Linked DNA regions of Gemmatimonas sp.. The protein of the gene in region 2 binds, or shares a complex with, the protein of the main gene of each other region. Links are inferred from orthologs where the notes say so. Each region holds a gene or a part of one and is shown on either strand. Other genes may lie near its edges.

What was found.
Region 1: the proteins of tsaD (region 2) and tsaE are in contact, whole or in part, in a crystal structure (PDB 6N9A), measured with the Thermotoga maritima proteins. The link is inferred for Gemmatimonas sp. from one-to-one orthologs. Residues at the interface, in WP_004082750.1 of Thermotoga maritima: Cys10, Asp11, Arg49, His50, Leu82, Gly84, Gly135, Gly136, Glu154, Thr155, Leu156, Asp157, Asp158, Ser159, Glu162, Asp165, Lys166, Arg169, Leu170, Tyr175, Lys213, Thr214, Leu217, Tyr218, Gln221, Arg222, Asn324; in WP_004082108.1 of Thermotoga maritima: Leu37, Gly38, Lys46, Lys57, Val59, Lys60, Ser61, Thr63, Phe64, Thr65, Leu66, Met67, Val69, Pro71, Tyr82, Arg83, Leu84, Asp86, Asp88, Phe89, Asp93, Ile128, Asp130, Glu131, Arg134.

Annotation. Positions count from the first base shown.
Region 1 is NZ_JANPLK010000043.1:123,928-134,538, forward strand. What follows is about bases 7,075-10,074. They hold tsaE (tRNA (adenosine(37)-N6)-threonylcarbamoyltransferase complex ATPase subunit type 1 TsaE), read right to left. Parts: upstream 8,812-10,074; coding sequence 8,338-8,811; downstream 7,075-8,337. Other genes in these bases: RMP10_RS11775 (HD domain-containing phosphohydrolase), read right to left, coding at 7,075-8,258; uvrB (excinuclease ABC subunit UvrB), read right to left, coding at 8,801-10,074. Also shown: RMP10_RS11730 (hypothetical protein), read right to left, coding at 1-89; RMP10_RS11735 (cell envelope integrity protein TolA), read right to left, coding at 94-843; RMP10_RS11740 (biopolymer transporter ExbD), read right to left, coding at 840-1,253; RMP10_RS11745 (MotA/TolQ/ExbB proton channel family protein), read right to left, coding at 1,256-1,996; RMP10_RS11750 (NAD-dependent epimerase/dehydratase family protein), read right to left, coding at 1,993-2,964; RMP10_RS11755 (LysM domain-containing protein), read right to left, coding at 3,156-4,676; ssb (single-stranded DNA-binding protein), read right to left, coding at 4,888-5,394; rimI (ribosomal protein S18-alanine N-acetyltransferase), read right to left, coding at 5,483-5,947; tRNA (adenosine(37)-N6)-threonylcarbamoyltransferase complex dimerization subunit type 1 TsaB, read right to left, coding at 5,944-6,672; more of RMP10_RS11775, read right to left, coding at 6,777-7,074; more of uvrB, read right to left, coding at 10,075-10,611. UniProt on the Escherichia coli protein: Required for the formation of a threonylcarbamoyl group on adenosine at position 37 (t(6)A37) in tRNAs that read codons beginning with adenine.
Region 2 is NZ_JANPLK010000051.1:122,696-133,206, reverse strand. Bases 2,258-5,157 are described here. They hold tsaD (tRNA (adenosine(37)-N6)-threonylcarbamoyltransferase complex transferase subunit TsaD), read right to left. Parts: upstream 4,307-5,157; coding sequence 3,209-4,306; downstream 2,258-3,208. Other genes in these bases: rpe (ribulose-phosphate 3-epimerase), read right to left, coding at 4,951-5,157; RMP10_RS14095 (TlpA disulfide reductase family protein), read right to left, coding at 4,403-4,954; RMP10_RS14105 (prolipoprotein diacylglyceryl transferase), read right to left, coding at 2,329-3,156. Outside these bases: feoB (ferrous iron transport protein B), read right to left, coding at 1-1,645; RMP10_RS14110 (FeoA family protein), read right to left, coding at 1,703-1,990; more of rpe, read right to left, coding at 5,158-5,616; RMP10_RS14085 (PASTA domain-containing protein), read right to left, coding at 5,613-6,176; 16S rRNA (cytosine(967)-C(5))-methyltransferase RsmB, read right to left, coding at 6,176-7,519; fmt (methionyl-tRNA formyltransferase), read right to left, coding at 7,539-8,504; def (peptide deformylase), read right to left, coding at 8,523-9,089; preprotein translocase subunit YajC, read right to left, coding at 9,097-9,447; tRNA guanosine(34) transglycosylase Tgt, read right to left, coding at 9,444-10,511.

The DNA.
Region 1 (10,611 bases), on a different replicon or contig from region 2:
GACGGCACCGTCGTGCCAACGGCCAGCAGCGCACCGGCAAGCATAGGCCGCGCGCGAAGCAGCAGCGAAAGAACCTTCATCTGGAGCATGCGGTCAGTTGGGTCGCAAGGCATAGTCAAACGTGAAATACACGATCAGCACGTCGTCCGTCCATCCCTGAGGAAGCGGGCCGAATCCGCGCGTGGAACCAACCGCTTCAACCGCACCCATCGCATCGAGATCGTAGATACGATCACCCGATCCCTTCACGACTTCGATGGCCATCACCGAGCCGTCGCGACGGATCGTGAATTTCACCTCCGACACGAGCGATGCGGACACACGGCGCGGCGTCCAGTTCAACGTGATTTGCCGGACGATATTCTGCAGATACCCGGGATACGGAAAGTCGATCCCGCGAATGCTCAGGTTCGCGACATCCGCCCCTTTGCCGCCCTGCGCGCCAGCACCAGCCTTAGGCGCCGCAGTGGCTTTCGACGCGGTCGGCGATGCGGTCTTCGAACCCGCCGTCTTGGTGCGCGATGTCGAGGGCGTCGCCTTGGGCGACGGCAAAACCTTCTTGGCGGTCGAGGGCTTCGGGATCACCTTCTCTTCCGGCACACGCTCGGCGCCAGCGATATCCGGGGCCTGCGCCGACGGCTGCGCGGCGGGAGTCACCACACCGGCTTGTCGCGGTCCAGGCGGTGCACCCACTAACTCTACGCGGTACACCGGCGGACGCGGCGCCTCGGCACGCGTGCCCCACCAGATGGCCGCCGCCACGAGTGCGAGGTGCACCACCGCGGAGAACGCGATGCCGCGGCCGAGCGTCGTCGGCCCAGTCGCCGTGCGCGACAGGCTCACCGATCGCCGTCCGGTTCAGCGACGAGCCCGACATCCGTGATGCCCTTGGCCTTCATCGCGGCGACGATGCGCACCACGGTCCCGTACGGTACGGCCTCGTCGGCACGCAGATACACGCCACCGCCGCCCTTCTTGTCCGACAACGCCTTGATGCTTCCCGCGAACTCGTCGAACGAGAGCTTGGTCTCGTCGATGAAGATCTGCCCACGCCGATCGACCGTGATCACGAGTCCGTTTTTCGGTTCCAGCGGCGCGACATCCGCCGTCGGCAGCGCGATATCCACGCCGCCTTGCATGATCGGTGCAGTGATCATGAAGATGATCATCAGCAGCATCATCACGTCGATCAGCGACACCACGTTGATCTCAGCGTTCACGCCAGCGCGCTCCCGACGGCGGCCGCGGCGCATCCTCAGATCCGCCCTTCGCGCACCATCAGCGCGATCAGTTCCGAGCCGAAACCTTCAAGCGCGTCGTCGAAGCGATTGAGGCGTGACGCAAACACGTTGTACGCGAACGCCGCCGGAATCGCGACCGCGAGTGCCGCTGCGGTCGCCATCAGCGCAGTACCAATACCTGGCGCCACCGCTTGAATGTTGCCCGAACCTTTCTGGCCGATGCCGACGAACGCTTCGATCACGCCGAGGACGGTGCCGAAGAGGCCAATCAGCGGACTCACGCTGCCGACCGTCGCCAACCACGGGATGTACTGCCCGAGATCTTCACGCGCCTTCGACCCTTCGGCGTCGAGCACGAGCCGCAACGCTTCCACCTGTGAGCCGGACAACCGCGCCGTGCGATCATTGGTCGCGCCGAGTGCCGGCTTGGTGTCGTTCAGGAACGACACCGCTCGCGCGAAAACCGCCGTGAACGCACTGGGCTTGGCCCGCTGCGCGCACAGCATCGCGTCGTCCATGCCGCGCGCGCGCTCGAAGTCGGCCACAAACGCCCGGCCGTTGGTCTCGGCCGTCTTGAATCCGCGCCACTTCGAGAACATGATCGCCCATGAAATCAGCGACAGCACCACCAACAGTGCCAACACGCTCTTTGTAACGGGATCGCTGTTGATCAGCATGCCCAGCATCGATGACGGCAACGCGTCCTTCTCGCTCGCCAGCTGCAGTGCGGCGAACAGTCCGACCACCGCCGTCACGCCTGCTGCTCCAGGCGCGCACGACGATCGGCGAAGAACCGATAGGTGTTCTCAAGTCCTTCGCGCAACGTGACCTTGGGCGTCCAACCCAGCACGGCCTGTGCCTTCGCGGTGTTCAGTGCGGAGCGGGCGAGCTCACCGGCTCGCGCTGGCGCGTAGTCGATCGGCGAATGCGCCGACGAGACGGTACGCAACGTTTCCGCCAGCGTATTCACCGACGTCTCGATTGACGTCCCGATATTGAAGGCGCGAGCATCGAGACGGCCACGCGGCGGAAGATCGACGGTCGCCGCTGCGAAGTTTGCTCCGGCGACGTCACCGGCGTAGACGTAGTCACGCGTCTGCTCGCCGTCGCCGAATACCGTCAACGCGCGACCATCAAGTAGGCGGTTGCAGAAGATCGCCACCACGCCCGCTTCACCATGCGGATCCTGACGCGGACCGTACACGTTGCCGTATCGTAGCGCGACGTTGTCGAGTCCATGCACGCGCCCGTAGTACGCGAGGTAGTACTCGATCGACAACTTCGCGATGCCGTACGGCGCTTCGGGATCCTTGCTGTTCGATTCGGCGCTCGGCGGCGGATCGAAATCGCCGTACAACGCGCCGCCCGTCGACGACAGAATGGTGCGAGTGGGATGGCCGCCCGCACGGACGGCTTCCATCAAGTTCAGCGTGCCGAGAATGTTGCGCGTGGCATCGTAGACGGGATCGAGCACACTGCGGCGCACATCGATCTGCGCGGCCAAATGACACATCACGTCGAACTTGCCATCGCGGATCAGCGCGGCCGCTTCGGGCGTGGTGATGTCGCCGCGCACAAAGCGCGCCGCCGACGGGATGTTCTCCTCACGTCCGCTCGACAAGTCGTCGAGGATGGTGACCTCCCAGCCCTCGGCCAGAAACCTGTCCGCGACATGGGATCCGATAAAGCCTGCACCACCCGTCACCACGACCGTCTTTGCCATGCCGTTCGTTTCCTCATCCGATGGGGAAATCCGCTGTCGTCGCGTCTCGCCAAGGGGTTGTCTGAGACGCACAATGTCCCAATGTACACACGCGCCGACGCCCACGGGGGCCTCGGCGCGTGCGAGTACAGAATCGAGTTGGGAGCGATGCGACGCCGATCACGTCGCGCGCGGTCACCTCAGGCCACGCGTCAGGGCGCCTTGGCCACTCGGCGGGCGGCGAGACCAACGCCGATATCCGACTGATACTGGCGCATGATCACCGCCGAACTGCCACCCGACTCGCTGCGTACCACGCGCACCGTCGCCACCAGGGACTCTTGCGACGGCTGCTCCTTGGTGCCGCTGCGATACAGCCCGAATTCGTCGCCGGCCTTCACGCCCTGCGTCGTACCGGCGACAAGCATCAGGAAGCTCTGCAGCGTGGGCTGCAGCTCGTGCGGATCGATCCACCGTACGCTGGTCTTCACATCGGGCTCGGCGAGCTTCTGCACAGACAGCCACGGAGCGGACGAGCCGGTCGACGGCAGGAGCCGCTGCCCCTGTTCAACCCGACCGGACTGCCGCTTGAGCACGGCCAGCACCGGTTTGCCGGCCTCGACCCGCACGATCTCGATGATGCCCGCCGGAATAGCGATCATCGACTGCTTGTCGGCGGCAGCCGGTGTCGTGACCGCCACGAGCCGCTGACCCACGGTGTAGGCGACACCAGCCGGTGGACGCACCTCGATCTGGTCCGTCATGATTGCCCGCTGCGGGTATCCGCTTTCCGCAGTCGCAGGCGAGCCCACTCGCTTCAAGATCGAACCGGACTTGGCTAGCTCCGACTGCAGCACGACGAACGGTGCCGCGTCGAACTCGGCCTGCCGGGGCGCGGGGGTGTTGGGACGAAGCACAGCGCGCGTCCGGCGTTCCGCTTCCGCAGCGTCGGGGAGATCGCGGTGAAAAACCGTCTCCACTTCACTGCTCTTGCGCGACGCTTCCTGCGTCTCGAGATCGACCAGACCAATGCGCGTTCCCTTCCGCGACATCATCAGCTCGCTCGAATGCTGCGGCTGAAAATTCACCCGCGATGTATCCGCTTCGACGGACGCCTTCGTAACGGTGTCGATCGCCGCCACGGCCGCCGACTTGGCGGCGGCAGCGGGGGCCCGACCCTTGGCGGCGCCAGCTCCGGCCGCGGCATTGCGCTTACCGGCGGTCTGCGCCGACAGCGAGCCCGACGGGCGAGCCGGGGGCGGAGGCGGCAACGTGCCCTCACCCGCCTTGGCTAGGGCAACACTTGGCACCGTGGAATCTGCCGGTGCCGCCGCCATCGCGGCCGCCTTCGCGCCACGAACGGTGGGCGACGCTGGAACGCTGAGCCGCATGCCAACCTGAAGCGGAGCCGGCCCGGTCGTCGAGATCCGATTGCGCTTCGCGAGCGCGGGCCACTGATGGCCATCGCCGTAGAACCGCGCGGCAATTCCCCAGAGGGTTTCGCCGGCCCGCACCACGTGCGTCGTCGTGGCAGAATCCTTGATCTGATCGAGCGTCGAATCGGAAGCCGACACGATACGACCCTCTGCTTCCTGACCGTGCACGACGGTAGGACGCCAGACGAGCAAGAGAGCGAGCGTCGACAGCAGTGCCACGAAAATGCGATACACCGGCTGCAACGCCCGGTGGGATTCGATGGCCGTAGACGACTGCGGCTGGTTTGCAGCGCGCATTAGCGAGCCTCACAGTGGAAAGACTTCGCGCCCCCGCCCGGGGCGCTGGAGGGCCCTCGACTCGCTTGCATAACTGCATGCGAGGTGCCCACACCGGAGACGCCTGCGACGGACGCGCGTAACGGCGGGGGCATCACGGCAATGGTCGGCATCATCACATTTGCCGCCGTCAGGAGTTCCTGACGGCGGGCACCATGAATCCTGCGGCGATTTAGAAGGGCAGATCGTCGTCTTCGTCTTCCAGCGCGCCCGGAAAATCTCCGAACTCTTCCTTGCCCGCTGACGGCGCAGCCGCCGTTTTCGGACGCGCTGCCGGGGCCGCCGTGCGACGCGGCGCGCTGTCCATCTCGTCGCCGCCGCCACCGCCGGCGCGACCGCCGAGGAGCATCAGTTCCTTGACCTTGATCTCGGTGGTATACCGGGTCTGTCCGTCCTTGTCCTGCCACTGACGGTACTCGATCTCGCCTTCGACGTAGATCTTCTCGCCCTTCTTCACGTACTTCTCCACCACGTCGGCCAGACCCGAGCCGCGTGCGCTGTTCCAGACGACGCAGCGATGCCACTCCGTCTTTTCCTGCTTCGCGCCACTCTGGTCCGTCCAGTTGCGGCTCGTGGCAAGCGAGAACTGCGCGACGCGCGTTCCAGTGCCGACTGTGCGGATTTCGGGATCGGACCCGACGTTGCCAATCAAAATGGCCTTGTTCAGGCTGCGACTCATGGTGCCTCCTCGAAGTACGATGGTAATGGGTGTCGGATAAGCTAGGAGGGTCCTCTGACCAAACCAAACCCGAAAGCCGCACGCGGGGCTATTCGGACGCCATGGCGTCGCGACGCAGCACAAGGGCGTCCTCGACGGGGTGTCGGTAGTACCCTCGGCGGCGCCCGACGGCCGCAAATCCACGGGACGAATAGAGCGCGCGAGCGGCTGCGTTTGACTCGCGCACCTCAAGGAACATGGCGGCGACCCCGGCGTCAGTCCCCGCCGCGATCGCATCGTCCAGCAGCCGGGCCCCGACCCCCCGTCGGCGCATCCCAGGGGCCGTCGCAATATTGGCGATCTCCGCCTCGTCGGCGGCCTGCAGCATGATGCAATATCCAACGACTCCACCCGACGCATCGACGGCGGTCATCATTCGCGAAAAGGGATGCACCAAGAGCTCGTGAAACGACCGTGACGGCCAGGGGTCGCTGAACGCGAGCGCTTCGATCGACGCCATCGCCGGCACATCATCGGCCTTGGTGGGCCGGATCGCGAGAAGTGGCGTAGTCATGAAACGCCGAGGGAGGGCAATGTCGCACCGTGCGACGCTTCCCATTTCACCTGCGCTTCCGCCAGGCGCCCATACTGTGGCTCCCAGCTCTCCAACGGTACGACACGGGTCCACGCGTGCGGTACCACCCGCAACAGGTGCGCTGACCACGGTGTTACGACCTGAGTCTCGAGCTCCGCCACGGGCGACGAGAGCACGGCTAGGCGAGGACGTCCTGCCACGTGCATGTCGAGCTGTTCCAGTGTCATGCGCTGGAGCGCAGACTGCGCCTGCACACGGCGATTTTCGTCAAACCTGACGTCGAGGACGTAACGCTCGCCTCGCAGAGCATCTCCATGTACCACCGCGGGGCCGGCCGGCAGCGCGTCGCTTGCGTCCGCCGCCGCGAGGAGCAGCGATGACACGGCGAACAGCGACAGCGACGCTCCGTGGGCCAGCCCCTTCGCCAGCGACGCCGCGATGCGCAACGACGTGAAGCTTCCCGGGCCTTCTCCGCAGACGACGCCCGTGAGATGCTGCGGTTGCATGTCGGCCGCTTTCAGAAGCGCCTGAACCGCCGGGAAGAGCTGATCCTCACGCCCGGCACCCATGGCGACGGGGTGCATCGCGACAAGCGCTCCATCGGCGATGAGCGCCACCGAGCCGGCAGTCGTCGAGGACTCGAGCACGAGCAACCGTGCAGACGGGAACGCCAATGACTCTTGAGGGAACACGCGTGCGGACATACACAGAGTCTAGCGCGCCCACCGAACGATCCCCAGCCCTCCGTCGCGTCAAGTCGGCGCCGAGTACGCGCCGTCGCGGCCAGCGTTCCCCCCGGGACTGATCGCTACGCCACGCTGGCAATCCGGGTAAACTTGGCGGGCTCCTGACGGAGTTGGGGGAACGGGTCCTCACGTCCCTCAGCAAGCACCGCGAAGGTGCCGCGTTCGGCCAGCGCCGCCGCTGCGTCGAACACCTGGCTATCGAAGGCGGTACCCCGATCTCGACGCATGATGTCGAGTACGACCGGCACCTCCAACCCGGCGCGATACGGGCGATCGGCCGTGAGCGCCTCATACACGTCGGCCACCGCCAGTACACGCGACAGCAGTCCGAGCTGCGAGGCATCCAGCTTCCAGGGGTACCCCTTGCCGTCGAGTCGCTCGTGATGCTGCGCGGCCTCTTGGGCGAATCCGTTGAACGCGCTGACGCGCTCGAGGATCTCCCATGTCCATCGCGGATGCTTCCGGATCTCCCCGAACTCTTCGTCGGTGAGCTTGGCCGGCTTGTCGAGAATTCGATTCGAGACGCCTAGTTTGCCGATATCGTGCAACAGGCCGGCACGGAGGGTATCACGGCACATGTCGGCGTCGGCCCCCATCGACATGGCGATTCCCACCGCATAGCGCGCGACGTTCGTTGAATGCCGAGCGGTGTACGGCGTCTTGGCGTCGATCACCGCGGCAAAGGCATACGCGATGCTGTCGAGCCGTTCGTCGGTGGCGTGCAGTGGAATACCACCCGGCTCGAGCGTCAGTACCGCCTGTTCGAGGTTCGCGCTATCGGCGAGCACAGCCCACCAGGTACGATCGCGCTTCCACGGAGCGACGAGATCGACGAGTCGCGGATCGAACCAACGGCCTCGCCGCTGACGAGTCATGTCGATCGCGGCATCGATACCGTTCTCACTCCAATACGCCTCGAGCGTCTGCGCAATCAACAAGATGCGCGACAGCAACGGGATCTCGTCACCCGCCAGTCCGACCGGATGACCAAGGCCACACCAGTGCTCGTCGACATGGGCGATCGCCTCGCTCGTGGCCCCCGGGAATCCGAGTACGAGCGCGATCTGCGCGCCGCGTTCGCATCGCGTTTGGATGATTTCACGCGTCATCGACGGCGTGCGCGCGATACGCAAGAAGTGCGACACGCGGGCGAGCGGATTCCGACCGACGCCGCAGTTCTTCGCGGTACGCATCGCGAGCCTCCAGCGATCGTGCCAATCGACCAGACGCATGTCGCGCTTCACGTCCTGATCGTCGCTGCCGAACAGCGCCGACATGCGTGCGGCGTTGCTGGAACACCCGGAATCCTTCAAGAGCGCCGCGTAGTACAGCGCTCCCATCGTCTCGTCATCAAGATGCAACTCCCGACCGAGCCGCATCGCGATCAGCGCCGTCCGGAGCGTGTGACCTGGTCGCTGTCCCTCGGTGAGATCGAGCGCATATGTCAACGCCGAGATCACTTCGGCCAGACGAATGTACGAGACGCGTAGGCCGGCGACGGGCATGGCGATGATGCGAGGGATGCGGGAGACACCGACCGACATGCGGTGCTCCACCATTCCATGACGACGACGTCCGCCGGACGGTCACCGGCGCGACCCCGATCCCGACATACCGGCAGATTCAGCGCATCGTCGGCGCGTGAATGCGGAGTAACCGTCGATTCGCGTTTTCCGGATCATGACCGAGCACCACGTGAATCCTGTCACGCGGCAACGTATTCACGGCGCGATCAGGCCACTCCACCAGCAGGACCGGCGCGCTCTCGACCACCTCATCCCACCCCAGCATCTCCAGTTCCGCGTCCGACCGCAAGCGATACAGATCGGCGTGGATCACCGGGCCTCGAGGCGCGTCATACTGCTGGATGATCGAGAATGTCGGACTCGTCACCGCCTCGATGGCGGAGACGCCGATCCCGACGCAAATCGCCCGCACCAGTGTGGTCTTTCCCGCTCCGAGGTCACCCTCGAGCGTGATTACGACCGGACGCGGAAGTACCGCCCCGAGTGCCCGCCCCCACGCCTCCAGCGAATCCCGATCCGGGGCCCGCGGAGCGCCTCGCCCCAGCAAGTACCCGAGCGAGTCAGCGGCCACGCTTGCCTCCGGCGCGCCGCATCGGTGCGCTACCGGGGGGGCGCTTGGGAGCGGCCGTGTTGCCGCGCGCCTGTTCCGGCTTCTCTCCGAGCGCGGTGCGGACTTCGAAGAGCTGGTCGCGCAGTCGAGCTGCTGCCTCGAAATCGAGGGCGATCGCCGCTTCGCGCATGGCGACTTCCAGCTCCCCCACGAGCGTCTGCAAATCCTCACGCGACCGCGGTGCGCTCTCGGCACCCAATCGCTTGGTGGTCGGAGTGGCCTCCTCGTGCGGCGCGCGCGCATCGGCGACCCGCGTAATCAACCGGACATCATCGATGCTCTTCAGGACGCCGTGCGGGGTGATCCCGTTCTTCTCGTTGTGCTCACGCTGAATCGTCCGACGGCGATCGGTTTCGTCGATGGCACGCTGCATCGACCCGGTGATGCGGTCGGCATACAGGATCGCCATACCGTTCAAATGGCGTGCCGCGCGTCCGATCGTCTGGATCAACGACCGATCGCTGCGCAGGAAGCCTTCCTGGTCGGCGTCAAGAATCGCCACCAGCGATACCTCGGGCATGTCGAGCCCTTCGCGGAGCAGGTTGATGCCAATCAACACATCGAATTCACCGAGGCGCAACCCACGCACGATTTCCATGCGCTCGATGGCGTCGATATCGGAGTGCATGTATCGCACCCGAACACCCACCTGCTGCAGATAATCGGTAAGATCTTCCGACATCCGCTTCGTGAGCGTGGTGACCAGCACCCGCTCGCCCTTGCGCTCGCGAATGCGAATCTCGTGAAGCAGATCGTCCACCTGCCCCTTCACCGGACGAATTTCCAGGACTGGGTCCAGGAGGCCCGTGGGGCGGATGACTTGCTCGACGACCACGCCTTCCGAGAGTTGCAGCTCTAATTCCCCAGGCGTCGCCGAGACATTCACGAGCCGCGGTACCAGCTGGATGAACTCGTCGAAGACCAGCGGTCGATTGTCGAGCGCACTGGGTAGCCGAAATCCGTAGTCAACCAACGTGAGCTTGCGCGCGCGATCGCCGTTGTACATCCCGCGAATCTGTGGCAGCGACACGTGCGACTCGTCGACCACAACGAGGTAGTCGTCGGGGAAGTAATCGAGCAGGCAGGCTGGTCGTTCGCCGGCCGCGCGCCCGCTGATGTGCCTCGAGTAGTTCTCGATGCCGGCGCAGGTACCGATTTCCGCCAGCATTTCGAGATCGAAGTTCGTGCGCTGATCGAGCCGCTGCGCTTCCAGCAACTTGCCCTGCGTGCGTAGCTCGGCCAAGCGCTCGGCGAGCTCCTCGCGAATGGCGATACTCGCCCGCTCGATCGTGGGTCGGTTCGTGATGAAGTGTTTGGCCGGGTAGATCGCCATCCGCTCGAGCGTCGAAATCGTTTCGCCGGTGAGCGGGTCGATCTTGGAGATGCGCTCGATCTCATCACCCCACAGCTCGAGGCGCACTGCCTGCTCCTCGTACGCCGGATAGATCTCCACCGTGTCGCCACGCACGCGAAACGTCCCGCGATCGAACGCGACATCGTTTCGCAGATACTGAATGCCGACCAGTGCCCGCAGAATGTCGTCGCGCGCGATCTGCTGTCCACGGGACAGCGCCACCATGCGCTCGCGATACGACACCGGATCGCCGAGGCCGTAGATGGCCGACACCGTCGACACGATGACGACGTCATCGCGTTCCATCAACGAGGATGTGGCCCGCAGGCGGAGTCGATCGATATCCTCGTTGATGCTCGCATCCTTCTCGATGAACGTATCGCTCGAGGGGACGTACGCCTCCGGCT
Region 2 (10,511 bases):
ACAGCTGGCAGCGTTGCACGACCGACACGCCCAATGACTTGAGACTTGGAAAACGATATGGCGGCAGCTCGAGAATCATGGGGCGCACGGGACCCTTGAGCAGCGTGCGCTTGAAGATCGCGGCCACGGCGAGGGCGACCACGGTGCCGAGCAGATACATGAACAGCATCGTCGCGCCCTGCAGCGTGAGCCCCGGGAAAATCGACGTCGCCGGCACGAAGGCGCCGATGAGCAGCGTGTACACCGGCAGTCGGGCTGAACAGCTCATGAGGGGCACGACCATGATCGTGGCCAAGCGATCTTTCGGATCTTCGATGGTGCGTGTGGCCATGATGCCGGGCACGGCGCAGGCGTACCCCGACAGCATCGGGATGAAGCTTTTCCCGTGCAGGCCCACGCGGCGCATGATGCGATCCATCAGGAACGCGGCGCGGGCCATGTAGCCCGAGTGTTCGAGCAGGCCGATGAACGTGAACAGAATCGCGATCTGCGGCAAGAACACCAGCACCGAGCCGACACCGGCAAACACGCCGTCCACGATGAGCGAACGCAGGTCGCCCTCGGGCAGCGTGTTGCCCACCGCGCCGCCGGCGGCGGCGATGATCGCTTCGATGCCGTCCATTAGTGGCGTGGCCCACGAAAAGACCGCCTGAAAAACGATCATCATGAGCACGAGGAAGATGAGCGGTCCCCAGACGCGGTGGAGGGCAAACCGGTCGATGCGGTCGCTCACGTTGTAGCCGGCCGGCCGTGACCGCGTTACGGTGCGCTCGATAACCTGCGCAATCCAGGCGTAGCGCACTTCCGATTCCAGGCGAGTGGGCACGAACCCAACGCTGCGCAGTTCGTCCGAGGCGGCCGTGATGGCTTCCGCGAGGCCCGGCACGCGATCGAGATGCGGACCGACCCGCTGCATGCCCAACAGTCGTAGCGCTTCCATGCGCGCGGCAACGGCCGAGAGCCCGTCGGACACGAGACAGGCCTCGAGCGGGGCGAGCGCGTCCTGGGCCGGCTCGGGGAGCGAGAACTGTCGCGTGGGAGCCGGCAGTCCCGCGGCGATGACGAGCGCCTTCTTGAGCGGTTCGAGCCCTTCACCGCGCTTGGCCACGGTGGGCACGATCGGCACACCGAGCTGATGGATGAGCTCCGGTATGTCGATCCGCAGTCCCTCCGACTCGGCCACATCAAACTGGTTCAGCGCAATCACGACCGGCACGCCGAGCTCGATGACCTGGCTGGCCAGGAAAAGATTGCGCTCGAGGTGCGACGCGTCGGCGACCACGAGCACGACATCGGGACGCCAGCGGTCGGCATCGCGACCGAGCAGGACCTCCAGAGCCACCTGCTCATCGGGTGAGCCCGCCGACAAGGAATAACTGCCCGGAAGGTCCAGTACGGTCACACGGCGGCCGTCAGGGCCCTTGAACCCGCCTTCGACCCGCTCGACGGTGACGCCGGCAAAATTTCCGACGCGCTGACGTAGCCCGGTGAGGGCGTTGAAGAGCGTGGTCTTGCCGGTATTGGGATTGCCGATGATGGCAACCCGCATCGACTCACGGCCGGCTTCGCTGAGCGCGCTGCCGCCGGCATGTGGGGGGACAATCGCCGAATCGTCGGGCGACAGGGGGCTCTGCAGAGTACTCACCGGATCCTGACGCAGACGCGGCGCACCGGCCGCGTGTCGGGCGCCTCGCCAGTCGCGCTACGAGCGCGCGTTGACGAGCTGAACGGTGATGCCGGCCGTGAGCGCCGAACCGAGCGCGAGGCGGGTACCCCGCACCTCGAGGAGCATGGCATCGCGCGCGTCGATGACGTTGACGCTGGTGCCTTCACAAAAGCCCAGCGCGCGAAGGCGGCAGGCCTCGTCACCTGAGCATTCGATGTCCACGACGGTGACCCGAGTCCCTGCCGGACACGCGTTCAGCGCGCACGTTGTCCGTGCGGCGGAGGTGTTTTGCGACTGCAGGGTAGGGAGCTGAATCTGGGCCACGGCATTAGATGAGAATGGTTCTCAAAGCGTGTGTTGGAGTATACACATCACCCGCCACCGTCCGCAATGGGGAGCACCCGAGTCGGCTTTTACGCCCACGGCTCATGGCCCAAAGCACATTGCCCATTGCCCACAGCCCACAGCCCACAGCCCACAGCCCACAGCCCACAGCCCACAGCCCACAGCCCACAGCCCACAGCCCACAGCCCACAGCCCTAAAAGGCCATTGGCCACGAGCCATGGGCTAAAAGGCGATGGGCTTTGCGCCATGGGCGATGGGCCATGAGCCATGGGCTAAAAGGCCGTGGGGCGATGGGCCATGAGCCATGAGCTAAAAGTCAAGCCGTCGCCAGCGGGCCACTCCGCTTCGTCCTCGCCGCCATCAACGCCACGCCGATCGTCAGAATCGCAATGCCGATGATCTGCGCCGTCGAGAATCCCATCACCAACCGGTCATCCTTCGCACGGAAGAACTCGACGATAAACCGCTCGATGCCGGCCACAATACAGTACAGGCCGAACAGCCAGCCCGGCAGATTTGCGTGCTTCCGGAAGCGCCACAGGATCGCGAACATCACGAAGCCCATGATCGTCTCATACAGCTGCGTGGGATACACCGCGATCACATCCGACATGTTCGTGCCGGCGGGGAACTGGACGCCGAACTGTTGCGACATCACGGCCGCGGTGCTTGGCGGGGCGCCCTCGGGAAACTGCGTGGCGAAGAAGCCGTTGAACGGGCGACCGTAGTCATCCCCCACCGCCCAGCAGCCAGTGCGACCCACGGCGTAGCCGGCGGCGATGCCGATCCCGCAGACGTCGGCGATCTTCAGGAAGCTCAGCTTCTTGTACTTGATCGTCGCGTAGCACAGACCGACGGCACCGATAAAGCCGCCCCAGAACACGAAGCCGCCGCGGCTGAAGAAGGCCGACGGGTCGCCGGTGAGCACCACGTAGTACGTCTTCGCTCCGATGAGCGTGCCGATCAGTGCCGCCAGCACAATGTCCGGCATCGCCTCCGCTTCCGCATTCTGTCCACGGCGCCAGAACTCGCGCTGGCAGACGATCTGCGCGATCACGAACGCCATAAGGACGGCGAGTCCGAATCCGGTCAGTTCGAGAAAGCCGAACTTGAAGACCGTGGGGTGGTGGATGATGGGATGCACAGAGGAGTAAGGGGTAGGGAGTAGGGGGTAGGGAGTGCGGATACCTACCGGCTTACGAAAAGATACCGGGAATTGGCAGCGATGCTTGTGCGGTCATCGTGGAATCGGCCCGCTCGCCGGCCTCGAACCGGAACAGCCCAGCGGCGGCGATCATGGCGGCGTTGTCAGTGGCCAGTCGTGGCATGGGCGCGAACACGGTGCCGCGCGGTGCGACCCGCTCGCGGATCGCCTCCTGCAGCGCCTGGTTGCACGCCACACCGCCGCCCAGCACCACCCGGGTGCGACGATAGCGACGCGCGGCGCGCGCCACCTTTTCGGCGAGTGTTTCGATCAGCGCATCCTGAAAGCCGCGCGCGATGCTGGCGCGTTGCTCGTCGAGTACACCCGCTTTCTCGGCGTCACGCACGGCGTACATCGCCGCGGTCTTCAGACCGCTGAACGAACAGTCGTAGTAATCGTCGTCGCCCGGCTCGGCCGACTTGCGCAGCATCGGTCGCGGGAAGCGATGTGGATGCTTGTGCACGGGCGAATCGGCGGTGCGCGCCAATTCTTCGAGCGGGCGACCACCCGGGTACGGCAGGCCGAGCAGCTTGGCGACTTTGTCGAATGCTTCACCGGCGGCGTCGTCGCGCGTCTGGCCGAGCAAACGATAGCGGCCCCAGGCTTCCACATCGAGCAGCAGTGTGTGCCCGCCACTCACCAGCAACGCCGTGAACGGCGGCTTGGCCTCGGGGTGTTCGAGCAGCGTCGCGAACAGATGCCCCTCGAGATGGTGCACCGGCACGACCGGTGTGTTGTGCGTGTAGCCCAATGCCTTGGCGTAGCTCGTGCCCACCAGCAGTGCTCCCACGAGTCCCGGCGCGTGCGTGACCGCGATCGCGTCGAGATCATCAAACGACACGTTGGCGTCGGACATCGCGGTGCGTACGGCGGGCACGATGCCGGTGAGATGCTGACGACTCGCGATCTCCGGCACCACGCCGCCGAACAGCCGATGCACGTCCTGCGAGAGAATCACCAGCGACTCGAGCCGCATGTCGGTTGGCGTACCGAACACCACGGCCGCGGACGTCTCATCGCACGACGTCTCGATGCCGAGCACGCGGCGCGGCGCGCTATCACAGGCGATACCAGACGCGATGTCAGACATGCACGGCATGCACGTACAGCCACAGCGCCACCGCGAGTACGATGGCGGAGAGCGCCCGCACGACGTTCGGCCACGCCACGCGACTGACCTGACTCACTACGGCTTGGGTTCGGCCAGCAACGACGAGAGCAGTCGCTGATTGCCTTCGGAGTTCCAGTCTTCCGCACCGATCATCTTCCTGCGGATCACACCGTCACGACCGATCACGAACGTTTCGGGAACGCCCGTGGTTCGGTAAATGCTCTGGATCGAACCGTCCGGATCGTGCAACATCTCGAAGGTCAGTTTGAACTCCTTCGCGAAATCGAGGATCTTCTGCTGCTCGCCTTCGTTGTCGACGCTCACGGCCACGACCTTCAGTCCCTTGGGTCCGAGCGCCTGATGCACGGCTTCGATGCTGGGCATCTCGGTGCGGCACGGAATGCACCACGTAGCCCAGATATTCAGCAGCACGACGTCGCCGCGATAATCGGTAAGCGTCTTCATGGCCGGCGTGGCCGTGAGCGTCTTCGCAGCAAAGCCCGGCGCGTCGGAGCCGATCGAAACGCTGGTGAGTTCGTCCTTCAGAAAGTGCGAGGCGGTGAATGCGCCGCCCACCAGCACGGCCACGATACCGAGCACCACGAGCCACTGTTGTTTGGCCGTCATACCTGCTCCACACAGAGACTGCGCAGTACTTCAATTTCCGCCTGCGGATTCGCCGCGCCGAAGATTGCGTTGCCGGCCACGAATGTGTCGGCGCCCGCTTCCCAGCAGCGATGAATCGTATCGCGCGAAATGCCGCCGTCGACTTCGAGCACGGCGTTGCTGTTGGCCTGATCGAGCAACAGGCGCGCGCGCGCGATCTTGTCGACAGAGTACTCGATGAACTGCTGCCCGCCGTAGCCCGGATTCACGCTCATGATGAGCACCAGGTCCACCATGTGCGCGACTTCCTCGATCACCGACAGCGGTGTGGCGGGATTGAGTGCGACGCCGGCCTTGCACCCCAGCGACTTGATACGCGAAATCTGCCGGTCAAGATGCGGGGCGGCTTCGGCGTGAATGGTGAGCACATCGGCGCCCGCCTTCACGTAGTCGTCGAAATAGTTCTCCGGCTCGACGACCATGAGATGCACGTCGATGACCTTGGAGCTGGAACGACGCGCCGCTTCGATCACCTTCACGCCGAACGACAGGCTCGGCACGAAGCGACCGTCCATCACGTCGACGTGAATCCAGTCGGCACCGCCGGCGTCGCACATGGCGATTTCCTGCCCAAGTTTGCGGAAATCGGCGCTGAGTACGGAGGGGGCAATGCGAACGGTCATGGAGCGGGATGACGCTGAGGGGTGAACAGCGTGTCAGCGGGGGAACGTCCATCGCTGATCACGAGTGAAACGGTGCCGCTCGATGCGAGCAAACTGCCGCCGGGCGGCGTCGTGGCGAGCACGATACCGGCTGGACTGCTGCTGGCACGGAACTGCACATCGCCCACGAGCAGCCCGGCTTCGAGCAGCTTGTCGCGGGCCGGGCCTTCTTCGAGCCCGACGACATCTGGGACTGGCAGCAGCACCTCTTCCTTGACGGCGCTGTCGCCCGTTTGTGCGGCTTGTGACGCACTGTCAGCCTGACGCTTCGACTCCACGTCGCGTTCCGCGGCCGTGGGCTCGGGGATCGTGCCGCGGGCGATGCTGTCCAGCACCGCCTGCACCGAGTCCACCGCGTTGGCGCGTCCCGGTTCGAGCGTGCGCACGGTGACCACGCCGCCGGCACCGCCGAGGATGAGACCCGCGAGGGCCGCCACGGCACCTCGAATGAGCCACGTGCGCGTTGTCTTCGACATCGGTCCGCGCGTTGTACGCGTACCGGGCTTCTTCGCCGAGGCCATTACAGCGCTCTCCGCAACCGCGCCGCAAAGGCGCCGTCGGTGCCGTGCTGCTGCGGCAATACGCGGAGGAGTCCGTTGTCCAACACCTCCTCCGGTACCGTGCCGGCCGGCGGTGGTTCCAACGTGAACTCCTTGTGCGTCGCCAGAAACGACTCGATCTGGTCGTCGTTCTCCTCGAGTTCGAGCGAGCAGGTGCTATACACCAGCAATCCGCCCGGCTTCACCATCGCGGCGGCCGCGAGCAGAATTTCGCGCTGCAGCGCCGGCAACACGGCGAAGTCGGACATGCGCAGCCGCCAGCGCGCGTCGGGGTGCCGGCGGAAGGTGCCGGTGCCGGTGCACGGCACATCGATCACCACCACATCGGCCTCGCCGATGGCGGGCTGGCGGGCGTCGCACACGATGGGGACAAGGTTTGTGGCGTCGAGTCGGCCAAAGCCGGTCAGCATGCGTTCCACGCGCGCCATCTTGGCGTCGGCCGCGAACACCAGCCGCGCGCGACGTGACAGCTCGAGCGCCTTGCCCCCCGGCGCCGCGCAGAGGTCGACCACGACGCCGCCTTCGGGCACAAAGGCGTAGGTGGCCACCAGCGTGGCGGCCGGATCCTGCACGAAGAACGCGCCCTGCTTGAATGCGCCAAGCTCGGTGAGCGCCACCCCCGGTCCGAGGCGGATAGAGTCGGGTACGAGCGGCACGTCGTGCGTGGTGACGCCGGCACCGGTGAGCATGCCGTCGAGTTGCACGCGATCCACGCCGTACGCTCGCACGGTGATCGACGAGGGCTCGTTATTCACCGCCAACAGCCGCTCGGTGTCTTCCATGCCCCAGCGATCAACCCACCGCGAAATCACCCAGCGCGGATGCGAATAGCGCTGCGCCAGCGCTTCCAGCGGTTCGTTCGGCACTGGCGGCTCGATCGTCTCGCGTTCGCGATCGATGCGACGCAGCACGGCGTTCACCAGTTTGCTGGCGCCGATGCCATGCCGACGCTTGGTGAGCTCGACCGTCTGTCCGATGGCAGCATAGGCCGGCACGCTGCCCATGCTGAGCAGCTGATAGGCGCCGAGCCGCAGCAGATCGGCCACATCGACATCGATTTTGGCGATACCGCCGCGCACGCGCTCGGCGAGAATCGCGTCGAGGCGATTGCGCGTGCGCAGCATGCCCCAGAGCAGCTCCTGCACCCAGCGACGATCGCGCGCATCGAGCGGAGCGACGTAGCGTTCGAAGGCGGCATCGAGCATGGCGCCATTGCGCAGGTCGGCCAGCACCATGGCCGCTGACGCACGCGACTCGGTGATGCCAAGCATGTTGTGTGGCTTCTTCTTCACGACGGCCATCATACGGTGTTCACGCGGTTTCTCACGCGGGCTCGAGCAGATCGCCCGCCGACACGCCACGGCCACGCGCCAACGAGGCGGCGGTCATGCGTGGCTTGCCGCTGGGTTGGACATCCATGAATCGCACGGCGCCTTCGCCGCAGCGGACCAGCAGCCCGTCGTCGGTTGCCGAGCGTACCGTGCCTGGCGGGCTCGCCAACGTGGGCTCGTCGAGTTCGTCGTTCGTACCGTCTCCGACCACGCGTACGCTGAACAGCTTGGTCTCCACGCCGCGCAGGCTGGCAAAGGCGCCCGGTCGCGGATCAAAGGCGCGCGTCACGCGCGACACGTGCTCGGCCGACCAGGTGAAATCCAGACGCGCCATATCGCGATCGATCTTCGACGCGTAGGTCGACTGCGCGTCGTCCTGCGCGATCGGCTGCACGATCTGCGCGTCGATCATGGCCAACGCCTGTACGATGGCCAGAGCACCGAGTTCGGAGAGTCGGTCGTGCAGCTCGCCGTACGTCTCGTCGGACTGGATGGGCGTGCGGAGCACGTGCAGCATGTCGCCGGCATCGAGCGCGGGCACCATCTGCATGATCGTGATGCCCGTTTCTGTGAGGCCTTCGAGAATCGCCGCCTGAATGGGCGCCGCGCCGCGCAGCGCGGGCAGGATGGACCCGTGAATGTTGAGCGTGCCGAGGGCGGGCAGGTCGATCGCGGCCTTGGGCAGGATACAGCCGTAGGCGACGACCACCGACACATCGGGCGCGAGGGCCCGCATGGCGTCGAGAAACTCATCCCCGCGCGGCTTCTCGGGCTGTAGCACGGGAATGCCTTCTTCGAGCGCGACACGTTTGACCGGCGACGGGTCGAGCTGCGTGCGCGACCGGCCGCGCGGCTTGTCGGGCTGCGTGACGACGCCGACCACGTCGTGTCCTTCGCCAATCAGCGCGCGGAGCGGCGGAACGGCGAAATCGGGAGTGCCCCAGAAGAGAATGCGCACGGGTGGGGCGGTCTCCGGTTATGTCTTCGAGTCGGATGTCGTGGCGTCGCGCTCTTTCGGCAGATCGCCGACGGGGAGCACGCGCAGGAGCTTCGGGTACTTCGCCTTCTGGTACTCCCACTCGCGCATCGCGGCGCGACGCTTGAGCAGGCTGAGTCGATCGGTGAACAACCGGCCGTGCAGGTGGTCGATTTCGTGCTGCAGGCATCGTCCCAGCAGTTCGGTGCCCTCCACTTCGTACCAGACGCCGTCGATGTCCTGCGCCCGCACGATCACGCGCGAGAACCGGTCTACGTCGGCGTACACTTCGGGAATCGAGAGACAGCCTTCCTCGCCGCGCACCGAGCCTTCCTTCAGGATGATCTCGGGGTTGATGACGACCAGCCGCTCGTCGTCCACCTCGACCACCGCCAGCCGTTCACGACGCCCGACTTGTGGCGCCGCGAGACCGACACCCTTGGCCTTGTCCATCGTGTCGAACATGTCGTCAGCCAGCCGCCGCAACTCCGGCGTGAACTGCTCGACGCGTTCTGTGTCCTGGCGGAGTATCGGCGAACCCAGGACGTGAATATCGAGCAACGACACGGATACCTCAGGCCGCCGGGGTGGAGGAGCCGACGCGCGAAATGCGGCCACGCTCGACGACCACCTTCGACTCACCCGTCTTGATCGTGATGCGGTCTTCCATGCTCACCGCACCATCTTTGTTCACCGGATTGATGTGCACGACTTCGCCCACGAGTCCGCCGGCGGTGACGATCTCATCACCCTTCTTGAGCGTCTGCACGAGCTCGTTGTGCGCCTTCCGTTGCCGCTGCTGCGGGCGGATGAGCACGAAGTAGAAGATCGCGAAGATCGCACCATACATGAAAATCATGGAAGCGATCTGACTGCTGCCACCCAACTGCAGGGCGGCGAAGCTGGCAAGGACGGAGAAGCTCATGAAGGCGTCGATCGTGAGTGATAGCGGGCGAGCCAGTCACGGCTCCAGCCCTGGAACGTGCCGGCCTGAACAGCGGCGCGTGCGTCGCGCATCAGCGCAACAAGGAAATGTACATTGTGGAGGCTCAGGAGGCGCAGTCCGAGGATCTCTTCCGACACGAACAGGTGCCGGATATAGGCCTTGGAGAAGCGGCTGCAGGCCGCGCAGGTGCACTCGTCGTCCAGCGGCCCCGGGTCGAGGCGCCAGGCGGCGTTCTTGATGCTCCGGCGGCCCGTCGTCGTGAAAAAGGCACCCGTCCGCCCCATCCGCGTGGGGGCGACGCAGTCGAACAGGTCGACCCCGCGGGCCACCCCTTCTACCAGATCCTCCGGGAAGCCGACGCCCATGAGATACCGGGGCCGATCGGTCGGGAGCGCCTCGTTGACCACGTCGAGCATGGCGTACATGTCGGGCTTGGCTTCGCCCACCGACAGGCCGCCGATGCCGAGTCCGACCCAGTCGGCGGCGTTCCGGATGGCCGTCGCCGATTCCCGCCGCAGGTCGGCGTGGATGCCGCCCTGCACAATGGGAAAGAGGGCCTGCACCGGCGTCGGGGCCTCGGCGTCTTCCCGCAGCAGCCGCTCGAATTCCACCCGGCACCGCTCCAGCCACCGGATGCTGCGCTCCATCGCGACGCGGGCCAGTCCCGCCTCCGTTTGGCCCGGCACGACGTGATCGAACTGCATGATCACGTCGGCGCCCAGGTTGCGCTCGATGCGCATGACGGATTCCGGCGTGAACTGCTGCAGCGACCCATCCAGGTGGCTGCGGAACTCGACGCCCTGTTCGTTGATCGTGCGCAGCCCTTCCAGCGAAAACACCTGGAAGCCACCGGAATCGGTGAGTATCGGGCCGTCCCAATGCATGAAGCGATGCAAGCCGCCCATGGTGCGGATCATCTCGTCGCCGGGCCGGAGGCGCAGGTGATACGCGTTGGCCAGGATCATGGTCGCGCCAAGGCGCTGCAGATCCTCGGGGTCGAGCGCCTTGACCGACGCCAGCGTGCCGACCGGCATGAACTGCGG